Regions from separate parts of the Cellulomonas sp. P2_F12 genome, predicted to be linked through region 2. Evidence: predicted binding sites of a transcription regulator. Region 2 holds the regulator's gene; the other holds the start of a gene.
The links. The regulator HrcA, encoded in region 2, represses chaperone genes, less so after heat shock. The targets are predictions, from matches to a motif close to TTNGCACTCGNNNNNNNCGAGTGCNAA.
Positions count from the first base shown of each region.

Region 1 (6,536 bases), 160 kb from region 2:
CGCGGTGACCGTCGCCCCGCCACGGCGCCACCAGCGTCACGGCGGAGGCATCCGGGCCGCAGATCTCGGCCAGCTCGCGGGCGATGGAGTCGCGCTCCTCCTGGACGCGGCCGTCCTGATGGCCGAGATGCGTCACCGGTGAGTCGGGCGACAGGAGTGCGACGGCGCGCCGGACCTCGTCCGCCCGGAGCGCGGCGAGCCGCTCCGGCGGCAGGGTCACCGAACCCGGGTGAGAGGCGGCCCCGTCGGTCACGACGACGACCTCCGGGGGGCGCCCTGCCGCGGCGAGCTCGGCGATCAGGCCACCAGCGCCCAGGGTCTCGTCGTCCGGGTGCGCCGCGACGACGACCACGCGTCCGCGTCCGGGCAGGCCGATCGGGTCGAGGTCCGCGAGCCGGGGGTCCGCCGACCAGTCGTCCGCGGACGTGCCGGGCGCGCGGCCGTCGAACCTCACCACGGCTCGTCCGACGACGCCGCCAACGTGACGCCCAGCGACGCGTCGTCACGCTCGGCGTGGTGTTGCCGGACGTAGACCTGGAGGTCCACCACGCGCTTGGCGTGGTTCTCCTCCTGCGTCAGCGGTCCCGGGCCCAGGGCGTGGGCCGAGCTCTGCAGGACGTCCTCGCAGGCTCGCGCGACGACCGCGCGCACGCGCCGGGCCAGCAGCCGGCCGGCGGCCCGCTCGATGTCGGAGGCCATCACCCGGCCGCCGTCGGTGGCCCGTCCGGAGACGTCGACGGCGCTCGCAGCATGGGCGAGGGCATAGCGCGCCGCCGCGAGCCGCTCGTCGATCTGGCCGACGTGCATGGCGAGCAAGCGGTCGTCGGGCCGTCGGTGCGCCTCGCTCAGCACCCGTCGGGCGATGCCGACCGCGCCGCCGTACCAGCACGCGGCGACGCCGATCCCGCCCCACCAGAATCCCGGACGCCGCACATACCAGTCGCTGTCGCGGACGAACTCGGCACGGACGTCGGAGAACTGGACGGCCGTGCTCGGGATCTCGCGCAGACCGCGCGACACCCACGCGTCGCTCATGACCGTGAGGCCCGGTTCGTGCAGGTCGACGACGAACAGACCGTGGTCGTCGGCCTCGCCCGGCAGCTGCGCGGTGACGAGGGCGCCATCCAACCGATCCGCGAGCGAGCACCAGGGCTTGACCCCGTGCAGCCGCCACGGTTCGCCAGGCGCGCGCGTCGCGCGCAACCGCTGGGCCGGGGTCTGCGCGGCGAAGACGCCCCACGTCCCCAACGGACCGCTGGTGATGTCGGCCGGCTGGGCCTGGTCGAGGATCGCTCGCGCGTCGAGGTGCGGTTCGACGGCGCGGGCCACGGCAAGGTCCGAGGCGGCGAGCGACGCCAGCAGCTCCCACAGGCCCAGCGTGTCGCCCCGCCCGGGCAGCAGGTCGTCGGGCCAGTCGGGAACGTCCCGCAGGGCCTCGTCCACGGAGCCCGGGAGTGCCGGGAGGGGACGCGCCGGGCCGGGGCCGATGCGGACTCCCGCCCAGTCGACTGTCGGATCCGCTCGCCGCGTGGTCGTGCTCACCGGGACCGCCAGATGTGGACGCGGTCGGCCGTGCTCCTGGCCCTCGCACCTGGATGTCGCTGTGGCATGGGCTGGCCTCTCGTGCCCCGGCAACGCGAGTTCGCCGGTCTCGACAGCCGCTCCTCGACCTGGCACGAGCGTAGGTACTTCGCCGCGCGATCGCGCGGCGTCCGTCGACCCGAGGTCTCGTGCTCGCGCCGAGACCTGTCGTGTCGGCGGGTTCGCCCACTGCGAACGCCCACCGATCCCCCCTGGCACTCCCGATGCCCGAGTGCTAATTCTTCTGCTGTAGCCGTTCCGGCCGAGGCCGGAAAGCATCCGGGCGCCGGACCGTCCGACGCCCACCGAGAGGGAGGTGAGGATCATGGCTACGCGATTCGACCCGCTCCAGGAGCTCGACCGGATCTTCGGCCAGCTGGTCACGGCCGAACGATCCTCGGCGACGATGCCGATGGACCTGTACCGAGCCGGTGACCACTACGTGCTCCACATGGATCTTCCGGGCGCCGACCCCGGGACCATCGACGTGAACGTCGAGGACCGCACCCTGACGATCAGGGCGCAGCGCACCGGCAGGCCGGACGAGGGCGTGCAGTGGCTGGCCAAGGAGCGGCCGGTCGGAACCTACGCGAGGCAGCTGACGGTCGGCCGGGGTCTGGCTCTGGACGACATCTCGGCCACGTACACCGACGGGGTCCTGACGCTCAGCATCCCGGTCGCGGAGGAAGCCAAGCCGCGCCGCATCACGGTCCAGCACGGGAGTGACGCGGCTGAGATCACCGCGCAGGCCGACACCACCGCATAAGACCAGGCGGTAGGGGCACGACGCGGACTGCGAGAGCGCCGCCGACGAGGCGAGGGACGTCCTGTGCGGACGAGCCGGACCTCCGCGCCCCTGCCGCGCGCTTCCCGGGTTCGCTCGCGCGCCGCAGCACGGCCACGCATCATGGGTCGATGATCCACGTCGAGGTGCCCACGCTGAGCTTGCCGGGCGGGGCGATACCCATGGTCGGTCTGGGCACCTGGCAGGCGGGAGGTGGCGCGGCCGAGCGAGCCGTCAGCACGGCGCTGCAGCTCGGCTACCGCCACATCGACACCGCCACCATGTACCGCAACGAGGCGGAGGTCGGACGCGCGCTCGCCACGGTCGGCATCGACCGCGACGACGTCTTCGTCACCACCAAGCTCCCGCCCGAACGCGTCGGGCGTGAACGACAGACGCTCACCGAGTCACTGGCCGCGCTGCATCTCGACCACCTGGACCTCTGGCTCATCCACTGGCCGCCCGGCGGTGCTCCGGCACCGCGGACGTGGGACGCGTTCCGTGCGGCCCGGGACGAGGGACTGGTCCGCTCGATCGGCGTCTCGAACTACTCGATCGCGCAGATCGACGAGCTGATCGACGCGACCGGCGAAACGCCGGCCGTGAACCAGATCCCGTACAGCCCGGCGGACCACGACCCGGAGCTGCTCGCCGCGCACCGCGAGCGCGGGATCGTCGTCGAGGGCTACAGCCCGTTGAAGCGCTCCGACCTACGCGCCCCGGCCCTGGCCGACGCGGCCGCGGCACACGACGTCACGGCCGCACAGGTGGTGATCCGCTGGCACGTGCAGCACGAGGTGGTCGTGATACCCAAGTCGACGGACCGGGACCGGATCGCCGCCAACCTCGACGTGCTGGGGTTCGAGCTCACGGCCGAGGAGATGGCCCGGATCGACGCGCTCGCCTGACGTTCCAGGACCGAACCGCCCGGTGGCGCTGGGTGCGGCCGGCACCGGCCCGAGTCGCGGTCCCGGACGCGGGAGCGCACGATGCGTGTCAGGTGCAGAGACGTCGCCGGACTGACGACCGGGAGGACCGACGTGCGAGCACTCACCTGGCAAGGACGCGAGGACGTCCGGGTCGAGACCGTCCCGGACCCCCGTATCGAGGAGCCGAACGACGCGATCGTGCGAGTCACGTCGACCGCGATCTGCGGATCTGACCTGCACCTGTACAGCGTGCTGGGGATGTACCTCGACAAGGGGGACATCCTCGGGCACGAGACGATGGGTGTCGTCGAGGAGGTCGGGTCGCAGGCGACGCGGCTCAAGCCCGGCGACCGGGTCGTCGTGCCGTTCGGGATCGCGTGCGGGACCTGCTGGATGTGCACGCACGGTCTCACCTCGCAGTGCGAGACCACGCAGGTCCGCGACCAGGACAAGGGCGCGGCCCTCTTCGGGTACACCAAGCTGTACGGCCAGGTCCCAGGCGGGCAGGCGCAGTACCTGCGCGTGCCGCAGGCACAGTTCGGGCCGGTCATCGTGCCGGACGACGGGAGCCCCGACGAGCGGTACCTCTACCTCTCGGACGTCCTGCCGACCGCGTGGCAGGCCGTCGAGTACGCGCAGGTTCCGCCGGGCGGCTCGGTGGTCGTCGTCGGGTTGGGCCCGATCGGGCAGATGGCGGCGCGCATCGCTGCGCACCGTGGAGCCGGGCTGGTGATCGGCCTGGACCTCGTGCCGGAACGTCTGGCCATGGCCCGCCGGCACGGCGTCGACGTGCTCGACGTGACGGAGGTCGACGACCTCGAGTCCGCGGTGCGGGACCTCACGGACGGCCGGGGCGCCGACGCCACCATCGACGCCGTGGGCATGGAGGCGCACGGGTCGCCCGCAGCGACGGGGGCGCAGAAGCTCGCCGGCCTTCTGCCCGACGCTCTTGCGCGGCCTGTGATGGAGAAGGCCGGGATCGATCGCCTGGCGGCGCTGCAGACGGCCATCCGGCTGGCGCGGCGCGGCGGAACCGTGTCGATCTCCGGCGTCTACGGCGGTGCGGTGGACCCGTTGCCCATGATGGATCTGTTCGACCGCCAGCTGACCTTGCGGATGGGGCAGGCGAACGTCCGCCGATGGGTTAACGACCTGCTTCCGCTGGTCGCAGCGGACGACGACCCGCTCGGCGTGCTCGACCTGCGCACGCACCGGCTCCCGCTGGAGCAGGCTCCGGAGGCTTACGCGATGTTCCAGGCCAAGGAGGACGGCTGCATCAAGGTCGTCCTGGACCCGGCGGAGCCGGCGCGCTGATGGCCACCGTCACCAGGGCGATGGGGTGTTCGCCGCAGGCCGTCCTGGACGTGCTGGCCGACGGCTGGACCTACGCCATGTGGGTGGTCGGGACCTCGCGGCCGCTCCACCCGCCGGTGCCCTGACAGGTCTGGGCCGGCATGCGCCGCACCTGGGACCCCCTACTCGGGCGTCGGTTCGAGGGCATCCTGACCGTTGGAGGTCCACTGGATCAGCAGGATGGTCGCGTCGTCCTGGAGGATGCCGTTCTGGTGCTCCAGGATCCGACGCCCGACCCGGCGGACGATCTCGGGCAGGGGAACGCCGTCCGAGGCCTCGCGTTCGACGAAGTCCACCAGTCGGTCGAGGCCGAAGAACTGGCGCTCGGCGTCACGGGCCTCGGTGATCCCGTCGGTGTACAGGACGAGGACGTCGTCGGGTTCGAGCCACTCGACGGCCACGTTCGCGGCCGCCATGTCGAGACCCAGCAGCGGGCGGCGGCCGGAGTCCAGGACCTTGACCACGTGGCCACGCCGCAGCACGAGGGGCGGCGGGTGGCCGGCCGCGATGTAGCGCAGCTCGCCGGTGTCGAGATCGAGCGTCCCCAGGACGCCCGTCGCGAACATGCGACCCGCGAACTCGTCGCCGACCGCGCGGTGGACCGCCTCGGTCTGCTCGAACAGTCCGTGACCCTCACGGCGTGAGTTGCGGTAGGCAGCGAGCGCGGTCGCGGCCGCGAGGCCGGAGTGCAGGTCGTGGCCGGTGGCGTCGAAGATCGCGAACTGCGCCCGGCTGTCGGACAGCGCGTAGTCGAACACGTCGCCGCCGACCTCGGAGGACGGTTCCAGGCGGCCGCTGACGACGACCTTGCTGGTGCCCGACGTCAGCGGTGGGAGCAGCTGCCAGATGAGCTCGGCGGAGACGGTCCGCGGCGTCTGGCGGCGCACCGCATCGACGGCGTCGCCGTACTCGTCGAGGATCGAGACGAGGTGGCCGAGGAGGTGCGCGAACGACCACACGTCGTGCAGGAACACGTCGTCCTCGAGCCGGCCCGCATCCGTCACGCTGACCTGCAGGACACCGAGGCGTTCGACCCCGTCGATGACGGGCATCCAGATCAGTCCCACGCCGTCGGAGACACTGGTCTGCACGGTGAGCAGCCGGTACGCACGCCCCGCGAGGGTCGCGTCGACGGCCAGCAGGTCGGGGCGAGCTCGGTCGGCGCCCACCATGGGCACGAGCACGGTGTCGCTGTAGTCCGCGAGGAACAGCACGCCGCTCGCGTCGAGGTGGGAGATCGCTGTGTCGACCGCGTCGGGAATCAGGTCCGGCGGTGCGAGGTGCGTGCCTTCCAGCAGCGACATCAGCGCGTGCAGAGTCGAGCCCCCTCGTGGGTCGTCTGGCCCCGCGGTCATGTCACTCCACCCAGATCGTCGACGATGCCAGCCTTCTCTCACCCTAGTCAGGCGGCAACTGCCCCAAGGCGCAGCAGCGGCCGACGATGCGCCGCTGGCTGCGGGTGATTCTGACCGTGGACGAGTCCCGGCGGTCATGGCTGCGTCCGCTCGCGCGGTGCCCGCCTCGGTGGGACGCTCGGTCCAGGGGTACAGAGACGTCGCCCCAGGCCCGGGCGGGTTGCTTCACGCTCCAGGCCGAGTCCCGAAGAGGAGATGCTCCCATGGCACTCTGGCTGATCTTGATCGTCGTTGGTGTCGTGATGATCGTTCTCGGCGTCGCTGTCACAGCGGCGAAGGTATTGCTGTGGATCGGCATCGCACTGCTCGTCATCAGCCTCATCGGCTGGCTTGTGGGGCGCGGCAGGTCTCGCGCCTGACTGCCACGGACGTCAGCACACGTCGTGCTCCCAGGCTGACGGCGTGGGCGCCGAGGCGGTCTGCCAACTGTCGGCCGTTCGGGTTGGGGATAGATCCAGCACTGGCTCTCAGTCG
Region 1 covers NZ_JBFUEV010000001.1:1,025,585-1,032,120, reverse strand. The annotation lists gene AC1DWH_RS04690 (PIG-L family deacetylase) at 1-454, opposite strand, end outside; gene AC1DWH_RS04685 (acyl-CoA dehydrogenase family protein) at 451-1,443, opposite strand; gene AC1DWH_RS04680 (Hsp20/alpha crystallin family protein) at 1,907-2,347, shown strand; gene AC1DWH_RS04675 (aldo/keto reductase) at 2,497-3,273, shown strand; gene AC1DWH_RS04670 (zinc-dependent alcohol dehydrogenase) at 3,406-4,608, shown strand; gene AC1DWH_RS04665 (hypothetical protein) at 4,608-4,733, shown strand; gene AC1DWH_RS04660 (PP2C family protein-serine/threonine phosphatase) at 4,770-5,951, opposite strand; gene AC1DWH_RS04655 (hypothetical protein) at 6,266-6,421, shown strand.
Region 1: a site for HrcA is predicted at 1,794-1,820, ahead of AC1DWH_RS04680 (Hsp20/alpha crystallin family protein). Genes of this name have one in related genera too.

Region 2 (6,536 bases):
GTACGAGGTGAGCAACTGGGCGCGGACGCCCGCCGACGCCTGCCGGCACAACCTCAGCTACTGGCGCGGCGACGACTGGTGGGGGATCGGTCCCGGGGCGCACAGCCACGTCGGCGGGGTGCGCTGGTGGAACGTCAAGCACCCGCGCGCGTACGCGGACCGGCTGGACCGCGGTCTGAGCCCCGCGGCGGGGCGGGAGACCGTCACGGGCGACGGGGCCGTGCTGGAACGGCTCATGCTCGGCGTCCGGCTGGCCTCGGGGCTCGCCCTGGACGACCTGCCGACCGAGGCGCGCCCGTCGGTGGCGGGCCTCGTGGCCGACGGCTTGGTCGACGGCCGCGCCGCGGTCGCGGGCCGGCGGATCGTGCTCACGCGCCGCGGTCGGCTGCTGGCGGACGCCGTGGTCCGCACCCTCGTCGGCTGAGGCCTCAGCGCACCAGCTCGAGGCTGAACGGGTACCGGTACGAGCCGCCGCGCTGCACGGCGACGGCGGCGAGGATGCTCAGGACCAGGCTGATGATGCCGAGCGCGACGGAGCCGATCCAGCCGATGAAGCCGAGCACGGGGATCGCCCGGACGATCGCGCACGCCACCAGGCCGATGAGCACGGTCAGCTGGAAGTTGAGCGCCACGCGAGCCTCGTCGGCGGTGCCCTTCTCGCGGTTGACCAGCCAGATCACCAGCGCAGGGACCCAGCCGACGTAGAGGTAGGCCAGGATCCCGCCGAGGTGGGCGAGCATGCCCAGGTTCCTCGTCTGGTCCGCGCTGCTCGGCGGCGGGCTCTGCGGGTGCTCGTACGACATCGGGCTCGCTCCTCGTCCGGGGGCCGTCGACCTGACGGCACGCGCAGCCTACCGACGGTGCCGGCGTCGCGTCGGGCGGTCCGACATGCCCGGTAGACCCGATTCCTTGACACGTGCCCCCGGCTTCGGTTCGCTCAGGCCTGGGCGACGAACGCCCTGTGACCAGGGAGGCCACGCATGAGCGAGAACCCCGGCGGTACCCCGCCGCGTGACGACGATCCCGCGCAGGCACCTGAGCCTGTCGTGCCCGAGACACCCCCTGTCGTGCCCGACCCCGTCGAGGAGCCCGCCGCCGAGGCGGCACCGCCGGCGCCGCCCGCACCCGAGCCCGCTCCGCCCGTCGCGCCCCCGGCCCCGCCCGTCGCGCCCCCGGTCGCTCCGCCCGCTCCGCCGGCCCCGCCCGCTCCGCCGGCGCCCGGTGCGGGATACCCGCCGCCTCCGCCCCCGCCGCCGGCCCCGGACTACGGGCAGCCGCAGTACGGCCAGCCCGCGCCCGGCAGCTACCCGCCCCCGGCCGGCTACGCCTCGGCAGCTCCCGGTGCATACCCGCCGCCCGCGGGCGGCTACGGCGCTCCGGTGCCGGCATCACCCATCGGCGAGGCCTACTCCTACGGGTGGAAGGGCTTCACGCGGTCGGGTGGGCTCTTCATCCTGGCGACGCTGATCTGGCTCATCGTCGGTGCCGCCGTGGCGGCGATCCTCTGGGGGATCCTCATCGGGGGCGCGAGCCTCACCGACCCCAACCGCAACGGCGGCGGCCTCATGGGCGTCGGGTTCTCGTTCGTGACCGTGATCCTCTACGCGGCGCTCGCCCTGGTGGGGTACCTGATCGAGGCGGCGTTCATCCGCGCGGCGCTCGGCATCACGGACGGGCGCGAGGTCAAGCTCGGCACGTTCTTCACGTTCACCGATGTCGGCCCGATCCTGCTGACCGCCCTGCTGCTCGCCGGCATCAACCTGGTGGTCGGGTTCGTCTCTTGGATCCCCGTCATCGGCTGGCTGATCTCGATCGCGGTGAACTTCCTGCTGTTCTTCACGCTCTGGTTCGTCATCGACAAGCACATCAACCCCATCGACGCGCTGCGCTCGAGCGTGCAGCTCATCACCGCGAACCTGTCGACGACGATCCTGTTCTACCTGCTCAGCCTCGTCATCATCTTCGCCGGCGCCCTGCTGTGCGGCCTCGGCCTCTTCGTCGCCATCCCCGTGGTGCTCATCGCCACGGCCTTCCTGTTCCGTCGGCTGCTGGGCGACCCCATCGCGCCGCCCACGCTCTGACGCACGACGCTCGGTGCCCCGGTCCGCCCTCCGGCGGGCCGGGGCTCGTCACGTCGTGACGAAGTCGATGAGCTCCTCCACGCGGCCCAGGAGGCTGGGCTCGAGGTCGGCGTAGCTGCGCACCGAGCGCAGGATGCGCTGCCACGCGCGGGCGACGTCGGCCTGCTCGTCGGCCGGCCACCCCAGCTCGCGCAGGATGCCGTGCTTCCACTCGGTGCCGCGCTCGATCGTGGGCCAGGCGGCGAGCCCGATGCGCTCGGGGCGGACGGCCTGCCACACGTCGACGTACGGGTGGCCCAGCACGAGGACCGAGCCGGCGGGGTGGCCGCGGACGGCGTCGGCGGCGATCCGGCTCTCCTTGGACCCGGCGACGAGGTGGTCGACGAGCACGCCGACGCGCCGGCCCGGTTCGGGGCGGAAGTCGCGCAGGGCCTCGGCCAGGTTGTCGACGCCGTCGAGCAGCTCGACCACGACGCCCTCGAGCCGCAGGTCGTCGCCCCAGACCTTCTCCACCAGCTCGGCGTCGTGCTTGCCCTCGACCCAGATCCGGCTGCCGCGGGCGATGCGGGCGCGGGCGTCGTGGACGGCGACCGAGCCCGAGGCGGTCCGGGTGGGCTTCGCGGGTGCCGGGGCGCGCACGGGGGCGGTCAGGGCCACGGGCTCGCCGTCGAGCCAGAAGCCCCGTCCGAGCGGGAACGTGCGCGTCCGGCCACGGCGGTCCTCGAGGACGACCACGTGCTGGCCGCCCGACTTCTCGACCCGCACGACGGCGCCGACCCACCCGGTGGTGACCTCCTCGACGACGAGGCCGGTCTCGGCGGCCTGCGGGCGGCTGGTGCGGGTGGGCCGGTGGTGCGTCGAGCCGGAGCCCCCGAGCACGTCCGAGCCGTAGCGGTCGTCGTTCACCCGGGCAGCGTAGAGGCGCATCTCCGCGACGGGCCGCAGCCGCCCCGTGGGTGTCGCGTCCGCGGCGTAGCATTGGCACTCCCGTGCGGGGAGTGCTACCCGGTGCGCGTACGCGGACGACCAGACGGAGGAGGCGACATGAGCGAGGACCGACGGCTGGACGTGCTGCGGGCGATCGTCGAGGACTACGTCGCCACCAAGGAGCCCGTGGGCTCCCGCGCGCTGGTGGAGCGCCACTCGCTCGGCGTGTCACCCGCGACCATCCGCAACGACATGGCCGCGCTCGAGGAGGGCGGGTACATCGCCCAGCCGCACACCTCGGCCGGTCGCGTGCCGACCGACAAGGGCTACCGGCTCTTCGTCGACCGGCTCTCCACCGTCAAGCCCCTGTCGAGCCCCGAGCGCCGCGCCATCGGCGCCTTCCTGGAGAGCGCGCAGGACCTCGACGACGTGGTGGACCGCGCCGTGCGCCTCATCGCGCAGCTGACGCACCAGGTCGCCGTCGTGCAGTACCCGTCGCTGCGGCGCTCCGCGCTGCGGCACGTGGAGCTGGTGCCCGTGGGCGCCCGCCACCTGCTGGTCGTCCTCATCACGGACACCGGGCGTGTCGAGCAGCGGACGCTCGAGCTGGGCTCGGACTTCGACGAGGCGGTCGTCGCACGGCTGCGCTCGCGCCTCAACGTCAGCGCCGCCGGCCGGCGCCTCTCCGAGCTGCCGGTGGCGCTGGGCGAGCTGAGCGACGGGTTCGCGCCCGGCGACCAGGGGCTCGTCGGCGCGGTGGTCGGGGTCGTCGAGGAGACGCTCGCGCAGGAGAGCGAGGAGCGCGTCGTGCTCGCCGGCACCGCGAACCTCGCGCGCGTCGGGGGCACCGACGTCCGGTCGATCGGCCCCGTGCTCGAGGCGCTCGAGGAGCAGGTCGTGCTGCTGCGGCTGCTCTCGGAGATGGCCGAGGACTCGGCGACAGTGTCGGTGCGCATCGGTCGCGAGAACCAGCACGACGGGCTGTTCGAGACGAGTTTCGTGACCACCGGCTACGGCGACGAGGGCGGAGGTTCGGTGGCCCGCGTGGGCTCGATCGGCCCGCTCCGGATGGACTACCCCGGCACCATGTCCGCGGTCCGCGCGGTCGCCCGCTACCTGACGCGCATCCTCGCCCAATGACCCGCCACGAGACCCCCTCCGTGACCCTGTCAACGACAGCTGGAAGTGAGCACCCCCTCCCGTGACCGACTACTACGAGGTCCTCGGCGTCCCGCGGGACGCCAGCCCCGAGCAGATCAAGAAGGCCTACCGCAAGCTCGCGCGCGAGCACCACCCGGACGTCGCGGGCACGGACGCGGGCTCCGAGGACCGGTTCAAGGACGTCTCGCGCGCGTACGACGTGCTGGGCAACCCCGAGAAGCGGCGCGCGTACGACCTGGGCGGCGACCCGTCGTCGCCCGGCGGCGGGATGGGCGGCGGCTTCGGCTTCCAGGACATCTTCGAGACGTTCTTCGGCGCCGCGACCGGCGCCGCGGCGCAGCGGGGACCGATCCCGCGCGCCCGCCGCGGGCAGGACGCGCTCGTCCGCCTCGACCTGGACCTCGCCGACGTCACGTTCGGGATCCACAAGGACGTGCCGGTCGACACGGCCGTCGTCTGCCCGACGTGCAGCGGCTCGTGCTGCCGGCCCGGCACGTCGCCCCGCACCTGCGAGGTCTGCGGCGGTCGGGGCTCGGTCCAGCGGGTCGCCCGCTCGTTCCTCGGCCAGGTCATGACGACCCAGCCGTGCGCCGCGTGCCACGGGTTCGGCACCGTCATCCCCGAGCCGTGCACCGAGTGCTCGGGCGAGGGCCGCGTCCGCTCGCGCCGCACGCTGAGCGTCGACGTCCCGGCGGGCGTCGACACCGGCACCCGGATCAAGCTCACGGGCCAGGGCGAGGTCGGTCCGGCCGGTGGCCCCGCGGGCGACGTGTACCTGGAGGTCCGCGAGCGCAAGCACGACACGTTCGTGCGGCGCGGCGACGACCTGCACGCGACCCTCGAGGTGCCCATGACGGCGGCGGCGCTCGGCACCGTCCTCACCCTGGACACCCTCGACGGTGCGCGCGAGGTCGATCTGCGCCCCGGCACGCAGCCGGCGCAGGTCGTCACGATCAAGGGCCTCGGCGTCGGTCACCTCCACGCCTCCGGCCGCGGTGACCTGCACGTCCACGTCGAGGTGCACGTGCCGACGGCGATGGACGACGAGCAGGCCGAGCTGCTGCGGCGGCTGGCCACCCTGCGCGGCGAGGAGCGTCCGGAGGCCCGGCTCGCGGCGTCGAACACCGGCGTGTTCGCGAAGCTCCGCGACAAGCTCTCGGGCCGCTGAGCATGACGGCGCCGGCCGCGTCATGAGCGCGCCCGTCTTCCTGGCCGAGCCCGGCTCGCTCGACGCGGTCGTCGACGGCGGCACCTACCTGCTCGCCGGCACCGAGGGGCGCCATGCGGGCGTCGTGCAGCGCCGCGGGCCGGGGGAGCGCGTGGACGTCGTCGACGGCGCGGGCGTGCGGCTCGTCGGCCTGGTCGGCACGGTGACCGGCGACGGCGTGCTGGTGCAGGTGCAGCAGCGCGTCGTCGAGCCCGCACCCGCCGTCACCCTGGTGCTGGTGCAGGCCCTCGCCAAGGGCGACCGCGACGAGATGGCGATCGAGGCGGCCACCGAGGTGGGAGTCGACGCGGTGGTGCCGTGGCAGGCGGACCGCTCGATCGTCGTGTGGCGCGGTGACCGGGCCGCGAAGAGCCGCGCCCGCTGGGTGGGCACGGTCCGGGCGGCCGCCAAGCAGTCGCGGCGCGCTCGCGTGCCCGACGTCGAGGTCGCGCTGGACGCGAAGGGCCTGGTCGAGCGCGTCCGCGGCGTGGTCGGCGCCGGTGGGGTCGCCCTGGTGCTGCACGAGGACGCGACCGACGCCATCGCCGCCACGGCGCTGCCCGACGCCGGCGAGTGCCTCGTCCTGGTCGGGCCCGAGGGCGGGATCGGCGACGTCGAGCTCGGGCGGCTGCTCGACGCGGGCGCGCGCGCCGTCCGGCTGGGACCGCACGTGCTGCGGACGTCGACGGCCGGACCGGTCGCGCTCGCGCTGCTCGCCGAGCGGCTCGGTCGCTGGGGCTGAGATTGCTGTGGGCGCGGACTCGTAGACTGACCGCGTACCGGAACACCCGCACCTGACCTAAGGAGCGCACGGCGCACGCCGAGCACATGGCCGAGTCCACATCCGCAGCGCGTCCCACCGGCGCACCCGCGCGCGTCGAGCACAGGATCAGCGTCCCGTCCGAGGTCTCGATGGTCGAGCTGCTCGGCCTGCGCGACGAGGTGCTGCGGACCATCGAGTCGGGGTTCACCACCGTCGACATCCACGTGCGCGGCAACGAGGTGCGGCTCGCCGGCCCGGTCGGCGACGTGGCCCTGGTGTCCCGGCTGGTCGACGAGCTGGTCGAGATGGCGGCAGGCGGCACCCCGCTGACCCCCGACGTCGTCACCCGGTCCGTCGCGATGCTCACGGCGGCGTCGACCGCCCGCCCCGCCGACGT
Region 2 covers NZ_JBFUEV010000001.1:869,877-876,412, reverse strand. The annotation lists gene hemW (radical SAM family heme chaperone HemW) at 1-424, shown strand, start outside; gene AC1DWH_RS04055 (DUF4870 domain-containing protein) at 429-803, opposite strand; gene AC1DWH_RS04050 (DUF2189 domain-containing protein) at 981-2,081, shown strand; gene AC1DWH_RS04045 (DUF3097 domain-containing protein) at 2,130-2,987, opposite strand; gene hrcA (heat-inducible transcriptional repressor HrcA) at 3,126-4,148, shown strand; gene dnaJ (molecular chaperone DnaJ) at 4,210-5,337, shown strand; gene AC1DWH_RS04030 (16S rRNA (uracil(1498)-N(3))-methyltransferase) at 5,360-6,118, shown strand; gene AC1DWH_RS04025 (PhoH family protein) at 6,205-6,536, shown strand, end outside.